2 regions of the Aquitalea sp. USM4 genome follow, and region 1 is predicted to be linked to the other one. Evidence: predicted binding sites of a transcription regulator. Region 1 holds the regulator's gene; the other holds the start of a gene.

Region 1 (5,354 bases):
AGGCCGCATCGATGCCGATGCCATCCGTGCCCATGCCCTGCTGCCGGATGCCGACTATTATTTGTGCGGCCCGGTAGGCTTCATGCAGCAACAGCACCGCCAGCTGCGCGAGGCCGGGGTAGAAGCCACGCGCATCCACATGGAAGTGTTTGGCTCCAATGCCATGACCACCGGCTGAATTGGCTTTGTTTGCCGCTGCGCATTGTGAGCTGCCGCACTGCGGAGTATCCTGCGCGGCACTTTCCCAGCCCACTTTACTGCCATGCAACTGAACCGCTTTACCGACCTTGGCCTGCGCGTGCTGATGTACCTGACGCACCGCGACCGGGAGCAACCGGTCACCATCAGCGAAATTGCCGAACGCTTCGAGGTGTCGCGCAATCACCTGGTGAAAGTGGTGCATTTCATGGGGGTGCAAGGCTGGCTGAACAACAGCCGTGGCAAGGGTGGCGGGCTGGCGCTGGCCCAGCCGCCCGAGCATTACCGCCTGGGCGGCATCATCCGCACGCTGGAAGGCAATGTGCCGCTGATTGACTGCGCCGAACCGCCTTGCGCGCTGCGCCAGGACTGCCAGCTCAAGGCCGTGCTGGATGTGGGCATGCAGGCATTTTTCAGCACACTGGACAGTTATACGCTGCGCGACGTGATTGCCAGCCCCACCGGCGAGGCCATCATTCGCCTGCATCGCAGCCCCAGACCGCAGTCGGCCGACAAAACCACACCGGATGTGTTGTAAAAAACCATCACTTTTTCAATGAAAAAGCCCGCTACCTGCGGGCTTTTTTGCTGCTTTTTTAGGGGATAACCCTTTAAACAGTCTGAACAAAACCATCAGATGGTCTTGGAATAACGTGCCTTGGTTTCCCGTTCACGCAAATGGCGGTCGAACAGCATGGCGATATTGCGGATCAGGAAACGCCCCTTGGGCTCCACCATCAGGAAATCGCCATCAAAGGTCAGCAGGCCCAGCTTGTGGTACTCGCGGATGGCTGGCAGCTCGGCAGCAAAATACTCGGCGAAATTGATGCCGTGCACCTGCTCGATGGCTTCCACCGACAGGGAGAAGCGGCACATCAGCGCCTGGATGATGCCGCGACGCAGGATGTCGTCCTGATCCAGCACCATGCCGCGCATTACCGGCAGCCGGCCTTCGTCCAGCGCGGCGTAATAGCTGTCCAGGTCCTTCTCGTTCTGGCTGTAACAGGGGCCAACCTTGCCGATGGACGACACGCCAAGGCCGATCATGTCGCAGTCGGCATGAGTGGAATAGCCCTGGAAATTGCGCTGCAGGCGGGCTTGGCGCAAGGCAATGGCCAGGTCATCTTCCGGCTTGGCAAAGTGGTCCATGCCAATGAATACATAGCCTGCATCCGCCAGGCTCTTTACCGCGTCCTGCAGGATGTCCAGCTTGGTGCTGGCGGCTGGCAGGTCCGCCTCGTTGATGCGCCGTTGCGGCATGAACACGGTGGGCAAATGGGCATAGTTGTACAGCGCCAGGCGGTCCGGGCCAATGGCAATCACCTTGTCCAGCGTGCGTTTGAGCGACTCGCGGGTTTGCAGCGGCAGGCCGTAGATCAGGTCCACACTGACCGACTTGAAGCCCGCCTCGCGCGCAGCCTCGATCACTTCCAGCGTTTCCTCCTCGCTTTGCACCCGGTTCACCGCGGCTTGCACCTGCGGGTCAAAGTCCTGAATGCCCACGCTCATGCGGTTGAAGCCCAGTCGCGCCAGATGATGCACGGTTTCACGACCCACCTTGCGCGGGTCGATCTCGATGGAATATTCTCCCTCCGGCAAAAATTCGAAGTGGGCACGCAACATGGTCATCAGGCGGTCCAGCTGCTCGTCGGACAGGAAGGTTGGCGTACCGCCGCCAAAGTGCAGCTGGATCAGCTTTTCCCGGCAGCCAAGCGAGGCGGCAACCAGCTTGATTTCCTTTTCCAGGTAATCGAGGTAGCGGTCGGCACGGCTCTTGTCCTTGGTGATGATCTTGTTACAGCCGCAGTAATAACAAACCGTGTTACAGAACGGTATGTGTACGTACAATGAGATAGCGTTCTGATGCATGCCCAGATGGCGCTGCATCAGCCAGCTTTTATAGTCCTTCTCGCCAAACGCCGGGGTAAACCGGTCTGCGGTCGGGTAAGAAGTGTATCTTGGGCCGGAACCATCAAGACGTTCGATCAATGCTCGGTCGAACTCACAGTGGGTAGGCGAAAACGGATGGGTGGTGTGCATGTCGTCGGGTATTGATAGTCAAACGTCAGGTGGACTGGTAAATTTGCGGAAAACGTGCGAATTCCGCTTTGACAAGGGTCAAGCTTCTTTACAGGGTTGTACAAAACACGCGATGTCAGACCAACACCAACACACTCTGCACGCACTGAAGGTGTCCTGCTCCAACTGCAGTCTGCGCGAACTCTGCCTGCCCATCGGGTTGAACCGCGACGAAATGACGCAGCTGGATGCAGTTATCCGTCAGAGCCGCCGCCTCAAGCGCGGTGAATACCTGTTCCGCAGTGGCGAAGCCTTCAAGTCGCTGTTTGCCGTGCGCACCGGTTTCTTCAAGACCAGCGTGGCAAGCCAGGACGGTCGTGAACAAGTCACCGGCTTTCTGATGTCCGGCGAACTCATGGGCCTGGATGGCATCTCGTCCAATGTGCATGGCTGCGACGCCATTGCCCTGGAAGACAGCGAAGTCTGCGAACTGCCCTTCAACCGCATGGAAAGCCTGGGGCGCGACATTCCCAGCCTGCAACACCACTTTTTCCGGCTGATGAGCCGCGAAATCGTGCGTGACCAGAACGTCATGCTGCTCCTGGGCAACATGAAGGCAGAAGAACGTCTGGCTGCCTTCCTGCTGAACCTGTCACAGCGTCTGTCCACCCGCGGCTTTGCCGCCAACGATTTCATCCTGCGCATGAGCCGCGAGGAAATCGGAAGCTTCCTCGGCCTGAAACTGGAAACTGTCAGCCGTACGCTGTCCAAGTTCCAGCAGCAAGGCTGGTTGAGCGTGGACCACAAGCACATCCAGCTGATCAAGGCCGATGCACTCAAGGACCTGATCTCCGGTTGTACCCACGCCAACGGCGTGTAAGCCAACAGGCACGGTAACAGCCATCCGGGCGGTGGGCGCAATGCGCCTTACCGCCCTTTTTGCATCTTCCGCCCATCCGGGCAGGCGCGCCATTCTCCGCAAGCACTAACTCTTCCGGGCAAGGTATTACCAGCGCCCGATCAGCATGCCGGCCACCAGTTGCTCGGCCCGTTCCGCCACTTCAGCCAGCTGCGCGGCGTCCGGCTCGCCGCGTACCACCACGGCGGGCAGCACTTCGTGCCAGCCATAGCCGGCGATGATGCGCCGCATGGCGTGCACAGCCCCCATGCCATCGTTACCGGCGGACACCAGCAAGAGGCAGGCCAGCCCCTCGGTACGGCCCTGCGCGGGGTAGAAGGTGCGGTCAAAGAAATCCTTCATCTTGCCCGCCATATAGCCAAAATTCTCCGGCGTTGCCAGCACGATGCCGTCTGTTGTCAGCAAATCATCCAGTGTGGCCTGCTCGGCGGGCAGGCAGTTGAACTGCAGGTCATCGGCCAGCTGCGCTACGCTGGCGCGCACGGCATCAACCAGCTGCAAGGTGCGGCCGGTCTGGCTGGCATACAACAACAGCAAGCGCTTCATGCGGCGGGACTCCCTGGCAGCGTGGCCATCAATGCCTGCAGGCGCGTTGCTTCGGGCCAGCCTGGCGGCACCACGAAACCGCGCGCCACCTCCTCCCAGTAGCCATCGCCCAGCGGCAACAGCTCGGCCACCAGTTGCGGCACCACGGCCTGGCGCAATTCCTGGCGCAGGCTGTGCTGTTCACGCACTTCGGCTTCGGCCACGCGGGCCGGAGCCAGCCAGTTCAAGCGTGGCAGCCACATCCAGCGTGATGCCGGGCTGCTACTGGGCCAGGGCTGCAATAGCGGGCTGAACCAGCCTTGCAGCTGATCCGCAGCCAGTGGCGGCATGGGGCGGGACGGTCGGGAATAGAAAAACCAGCCGGCCAGCCGGGCCTGACTGGCGCAGGCCACAAAGTCTGGCGGCAACACGCGCCGGGCCAGGGGGTGGCGGGACAGCTGCAACTGCGCCTGCAATTTACCCGCCTTCAGCAGCCAGGCATCGCGCAGACTGGGGCCTACCAGACTGTCCGGCCCCTCGCCCAGTTGCAGATAGAATTTGCTGGCGGTTTCCACGTGCAGTGGTTCGCCATCCAGCCGGATCAGGAAATCAAATTCGCCAATGGTGCGGCCGCTGGCGTCCCGTAGCGGCAGATTGGCGGCCACCAGCTCGATATGGGGCGCGAGGTGAAACCAGAAAGCCAGCAAGCGCTCGGCATAGTGGCCCAGACGGCGACAGGGCTGGTCGGCCAGCCAGGCATAGAGCGGTGCCGGGTCTTGCTCCAGCGCGGCCAGCAAGGCCGGGCCATCCGGGCCCAGCAGGCGTTGTGGCGAAAGATTGCAGCCGCTATCCCAGGGAGCAGGGGCGGTCAGCAAGAAAGCCAGATCACGCAGCGCAGGCTGCGTGTAAGGCAGATAAAAACCGCGATCAGGATTCGCCGCCGTGCTCATGGCCGTCTGCCACGCGCTGGATCTGCTTCATCAGGCCACGCAGGATGTCCACCTCGTCGCGCAGCATGCCGGAACGGTTGAACAGCGCGCGCATGCGGCGCATCAGTCGCTCGCTGTTACGGCGGCGGTAGTAGCCGATGGCGTCCATGGTCTGGTCCAGATGCTGGCAGAAGCCTTCCACCTCGCCCAGGCTGGCGGTTTCGCTTTCCGGACGCAGGTATTCCACATCAACGCCGGTATGGCTGAACAGCTCGTAAGTCATCACCTGCACCGCCATGGCCAGGTTGAGCGAGAAGTAATCCGGGTTGCCCGGAATGGTAACCAGCCGGTTGCACTGCTCCACTTCTTCAATCGACAGGCCGAAGGTTTCATTGCCGAACACCAGCGCCACCTGTTCGCCATCGCGCGCGCGCGCCACCAGTTCCGGCGTGGTTTCGCGCGGGGTGGAAAGTGGCGTGGTGAGTTCGCGGCGGCGGCTGGTGAGCGCGCAGGCCACGGTGACGTCGCTGAGCGCCTCACTGAGGCTCGCCACCACGGTGGCGCTCTCCAGCACATCCACGGCACCGGAGGCCAGGGCATTGGCTTCATCGCTGGGAAACACTTTGGGTTCAACCAGATACAGGCGGGTCAGCCCCATGGTTTTCATCGCCCGTGCGGCCGAACCGATATTGCCCGGATGGTTGGGCCGAGCCAACACGATGCGAATGTTTTTCAGAAAATCAGGTACTTGGGGTTTATTCATC
Region 2 (5,354 bases), 1.6 Mb from region 1:
GCCAATGCAGCAGCTTCCTTGCAGGTGAATGTGAATGCCGAACATGTCGTGGGCGGCGAACTGAGCATGGCGGGTGGCGGTGGCAGCAGCCAGTCGCGCAGCAGTACTGCCGTGGTGGGTGGTATCAGCAGCGGTGGTGGCATGAATATCACGGTGAAGGATGATGCCAGCTTTGCCGGCACTGCCTTGTCCAGCAAGGGAGATGTCAATGTGAACGCGGGCGGCAAGGTGAATTTTGCTGCCGCCAACAGCACCAGTCAGGCCACGTCCCGTGATGCCAGTGCCTCGTTCAGTGCCGGTGGCTCCACCGGTGGTGGCGTGGACAACAAGCAAAACAACGGCATGGTTTCAGCAGCGGCCAATTACAGTCAGTCTGACAGCCAGAGCACCAGCAAGACTGCTGCCACGCTGCAAAGCGGCGGCGCCATCACGGTGCGTAGCGGTGGCGACATGAATCTGGAAGGCAGCAAACTCAACAGCAAGGGTGATGCCACGCTGGCTGCCGGTGGTCAGTTGACCATCAGCGCCGCACACGATACGGCCAGCACACAGAAGATTGGTGCCGGGCTGAGTGCTGGTGGCAGTGGTGGTAGCAGTACTGACAAGGGCAAGGAAACCAAGGAAGCATCGGTCAGCGTCGGGTTGTCGGGCGAGTATGGACAGAGCCAGAAGGACAGCGCTAGCGTGGCCACGCTAAATAGCGGTGGCAAACTCAAGCTGTCTGCCGGTCAGGACATCAAGCTGGAAGGCACGGCATTGAAGGCAGGGGAAACGGTATCCGCTCAGGCGGGTGGTCAGGTCATCAAGCAAAAAGCAGTGTCGTCCAGCAGCGGGGTGGACCTGTCCGCAGGAGCCACGGTGACCTTGAAGAAAAAAACCACCAACGATACCGCAGCCAATGACACCACCAAGACGCAGACTGACCGCGACAAGCAAACCGCCCTGGCCAAGGAAGCGGCCGATGTGGTGAACAAGAAAAAAACCTCTGGCACCAATAGTCTGAGCAATGCCGGTGATGCCATCAGCAAGGCGGCTAATCAGCCGGAAAGCTCCTTGCTGGACAAGGCCAAGAACAGCAAGCTGGGTCAGGCGGCAGACAAGGTGATCACCAAGGGCAAGGAGCTGAAGGACAAGATCCCGGTGCGGGTGGGCGACTTGCAAGGTGGCGGCAGCCTGCAGCTGGAAAACAGCACGTCGGTGGATGTCAGCATCACCCAGGGCAAGGACAAACCGAACTAAGCCGGTTTGGCGCAACGCCACAACCTCGGCCCGCATCCAGGGTCGAGGTTTTTTTATGGCTGACTGTCAGCCAGTAATTCTGCCAGGCAAGCGTACAGTTGCTGCGGACTGACCGGCTTGTGCAACAAGGGCAGGCCGCTGTCACTGGCTTCGCGCAGCCGCGCCGGGGCGGTGTCGCCGGTCAGCAGCAGGGCGGGGATGTCGCGCCCAACAGCCTTGCGGATGGCACGGATGGCATCGGTGCCGCTTTTCTTTTCGCGCAGCCGGTAGTCGCTGATCAGCAAGGCAGGCGTCTGTTGCGCCAGCAAGGGCAGAGCGGCTTCCAGCGACTCTGCCGCCATGCACTGGCAACCCCAGCTTTGCAACAGCATCACCATGCTGCTGCGCACGATGTCATCGTCCTCGATCAGCAACACGGCGGCCCTGGGCAGGGGCTGGCTGATGCTGACTGGTGGCGGGGTTTCTGCGGGTAACGGGTTGGTCACTGCGATGCGTGGCAGGGCAAGGCGAAACACGCTGCCGCGGCCCGGCCGCGACGCCACCCGCAAGGGGTGTTGCAGCAGCTGGGTGAGGCCGCGCACGATGGCCAGCCCAAGGCCCAGGCCTTTCTTGCGGTCGCGTTCCGGATTGCCCAGCTGATGGAATTCGTCAAAGATTTCCTGCTGTTGCTGCGGGTCTATGCCGATGCCGCTGTCCCATATCTCCAGCAGCAGCTGGTCGCCACGGCGACGGCAGCCCACCAGAATGCCGCCTTGCTGGGTGTAACGGATGGCATTGCTGATGAGGTTGCGCAGGATCAGTTCAATCAGTGACGGGTCCGACAGCACCACCTCGGCCGTGTCACGACTGCGGTAGAACAAGCCCTTGGTGTTGGCCAGCGGTGCCAGCTCCCTTTCCATCTTGTTAAGCAGTGGCTGCAGGGCAAAGGCTTGCAGTTGCGGGGTAATCACCCCGGCATCCACCCGCGAATAATCCAGCAGGCTGTGCAGCATTTCCGCCGAGGCATTGGTGGCGCTCTGGATATGGCCGATCAGCGACTGCTGGTTCTGGTCCAGCTTGGTCTTGCCCAGCACTTCCAGAAACAGCCCCTGTGCGTGGATGGGCTGGCGCAGGTCGTGACTGGCGGCAGCCAGGAATTTCGATTTGGCGATATTGGCCTGCTCGGCCTCCTGCTGGGCGCGCAGTGCCGCGGCCGAAGCCTGACGCAGCCGGTCCACCAGTTCCAGGTTTTCAAAGCGCAGCTCGATGGCCCCTTTGGCGGCCTGCGCACTATTGCGCGCCTGCATCAGCAAGGTGGCCAGATACATGATGGCGGCCAGGCCAAGCGCATTGAGCGCCAGTGCATCGGACTGCAAGGACTTGAGCGCAATCATGCCCAGTTCCAGCGTGATGAAGGCGATGAAGGCAGGCAGCACCGGCGACAGGATGGACATGGAGTTACCCGCCACACCGGACAGCACGGCAATGGCCAGAATCCAGCTGGGGGGCGACGCCGGGTTCAGCCCCACCCACATCAGGCTGCCCCAGGCTGCTCCGTCGATGGCGTGCAGTACCACCAGACGCCGCCGCAGCTGCGGCAATTCGGCTGGCCGGATGTCACGGGCCAGCAGGCGGCGGGCATCCATGAAGTCCACCAGCTTGGAGGCAATCACCACCACGCACCACAGGGTCAGCCGCAGCGGGTCAACCTGCTGTTGCAAGGCATAGGCCACCAGCAGTACCACCAGAATGCCGGGCAGGACCGAGCTGCCCAGGTTGTTGAGCAAGAGGCGGATCTGCTCGATGCGGACCTTGTCCTGCCTGCCTTGTTGTTCTGTGTTGATCATGTGCGGAAGAGGGTGAACCGTTGGTTTCCGGGAACAGGCACGCAGGGCGCTGCCCGGCTGTGCTTGCAGGCCATTATAGGGCCCAGCCCTATTCAGGCTGCCAGTTTACTGATGACGATTATGCCAACATGCCTGCCGCGGCGGCTGGCAGGGCACCGCGCTTGATGCGGATCAAGTGTTTGGTCTTGTGTCCGGCATGGTCATAAAAATCTATATATAGTGTTTATAAAATTTTAATCACTATATATTGTTATGAAAAATACCGTGCTGCTGAATCCGCTTGCCACGCTGGACGAATACCTCAGCCGCGCCGACTGGCGCGTTTCTGCCAATGCCAATCAGGGCTACAGCCTGGGCGGGATGATACTCAATGCCGCTGGCAAGCTCACCGCCAACTACTGGCTGGACGGCATTTATCCGCCGGAGGTGGCGCAGGCCCACCGCGAGGCAGACTTCCACCTGCATGATCTGGACGTGCTGGCAGGCTATTGTGCGGGCTGGTCGCTGCGTCAGCTGCTGCATGAAGGCTTCAACGGTGTGCCCGGCCGGGTGGAATCGGCTCCGCCGCGTCACCTGAGCGCGGCGCTGGGGCAGATGGTGAATTTTCTGGGTACCCTGCAAAACGAATGGGCGGGCGCGCAGGCGTTTTCCAGCGTGGATACCTATCTGGCCCCCTTTCTCAAGCGCGACGGGCTGGACGATGCCGCGCTGGAGCAGGCCATGCAGGAATTTGTGTACAACCTGAATGTGCCCTCGCGCTGGGGCACGCAAACCCCGTTCACCAACCTGACCTTCGACTGGACCTGCCCGGCCGACCTGGCCCCGCAGATTCCGCTGATTGCCGGTGAGGAAATGCCGTTCTGCTACGGCGACTGCCAGCCGGAAATGGACCGCATCAACCGCGCCTTCCTGCGGGTGATGGGTGCGGGCGATGCGCATGGCCGGGCGTTCACCTTTCCCATTCCCACCTACAACATCACGCCCGATTTTGACTGGGACAGCGCCAACGCCGATTTGCTGTTCGACCTGACCGCCCGCTACGGCCTGCCGTATTTCCAGAACTTCCTTAATTCGGATCTGGAACCGCAAATGGTGCGCTCCATGTGCTGCCGCCTGCAACTGGACCTGCGCGAGCTGCTCAAACGCGGCAACGGCCTGTTTGGCAGCGCCGAGCAAACCGGCTCGCTGGGGGTGGTTACCCTCAACTGCGCGCGGCTGGGCTACCGCTTCCGTGGTGACTGGGATGGGCTGCTGGCAGAAACCGACCGCCTGCTGGCGCTGGCCTGCACCAGCCTGGAAATCAAGCGCGCACGTGTGCAAGGCTGGATGGACGACGGCCTGTATCCTTATACCAAGCGTTATCTGGGTACGCTGCGCAATCACTTCTCCACCGTGGGGGTGAATGGCATCAACGAGCTGATCCGCAATTACAGCAACGATGCCGACGACATCACCACCGCCCACGGCCAGCAATTGGCGCTGCAACTGCTGGACCACATCCGTGCCCGCATGGTGCAGATGCAGGAAGACACCGGCCATCTGTACAACCTGGAGGCCACCCCGGCGGAAGGCACCACCTACCGCTTTGCCCGCGAAGACCGCAAGCGCTACCCCGACATCCTGCAAGCCGGGCCAATCGACAAGCCTTATTACACCAACTCCAGCCAGCTGCCGGTGGGGCATACCGACGACCCCTTTGTCGCCCTGCAACATCAGGAGCCACTCCAGGCGCGCTACACCGGCGGTACCGTGCTGCACCTGTACATGACCGAGGCGGTCAGCTCGGCCACGGCCTGCAAGCAGCTGGTGCACCGTTCGCTGCAACGCTTCCGCCTGCCTTACATCACGGTGACGCCCACCTTCTCGGTCTGCCCGCAGCACGGCTATCTGAGTGGTCATCATGAATTCTGCCCCAAGTGCGACGCCGAACTGCTGGCCCGTACCACGGCAGCCACCGCGCCTTGCTGCTGAAATGCTTGTCGAGGCTGACAAGAGCCTGCCGCAGCCTTGGGCCAGCTGGCCCCAGGGCATCACGCCATTTTGTTAGCCGCGCCTAAACCCCAACCCTCACAGGAGAGCAATATGTCCCATCAAACCGACATCAAACAGGCGGAACAGCTGGACCCGTCCCTGCGCACCCGCTGCGAAGTATGGACCCGCGTCATGGGTTACTTCCGCCCGGTATCCGCCTTCAATACCGGCAAGCAGGGCGAATTTGCCGAGCGCGTGCATTTTGATGAACAGCACCTGCACCACTGAATCCAGCCTGGCGCTGGCCGGTGTCGCCCC

Evidence for each region. The regulator FNR, encoded in region 1, switches genes on or off when oxygen is low (the NO sensors DNR and NnrR bind a similar motif). The targets are predictions, from matches to a motif close to TTGATNNNNATCAA.
Region 2: the regulator FNR is predicted to act here: its motif matches at 3,227-3,240, upstream of DKK66_RS17930 (ribonucleoside triphosphate reductase).

Annotation. Positions count from the first base shown of each region.
Region 1 covers NZ_CP029539.1:2,291,141-2,296,494, reverse strand. The annotation lists gene hmpA (NO-inducible flavohemoprotein) at 1-178, shown strand, start outside; gene DKK66_RS10695 (Rrf2 family transcriptional regulator) at 263-736, shown strand; gene hemN (oxygen-independent coproporphyrinogen III oxidase) at 832-2,238, opposite strand; gene fnr (fumarate/nitrate reduction transcriptional regulator Fnr) at 2,351-3,097, shown strand; gene DKK66_RS10680 (flavodoxin family protein) at 3,224-3,682, opposite strand; gene DKK66_RS10675 (DUF1853 family protein) at 3,679-4,611, opposite strand; gene DKK66_RS10670 (RNA methyltransferase) at 4,589-5,353, opposite strand.
Region 2 covers NZ_CP029539.1:3,897,711-3,903,064, reverse strand. The annotation lists gene DKK66_RS17940 (hemagglutinin repeat-containing protein) at 1-1,239, shown strand, start outside; gene DKK66_RS17935 (ATP-binding protein) at 1,293-3,065, opposite strand; gene DKK66_RS17930 (ribonucleoside triphosphate reductase) at 3,330-5,036, shown strand; gene nrdD (anaerobic ribonucleoside-triphosphate reductase) at 5,148-5,324, shown strand; gene DKK66_RS17920 (anaerobic ribonucleoside-triphosphate reductase activating protein) at 5,302-5,354, shown strand, end outside.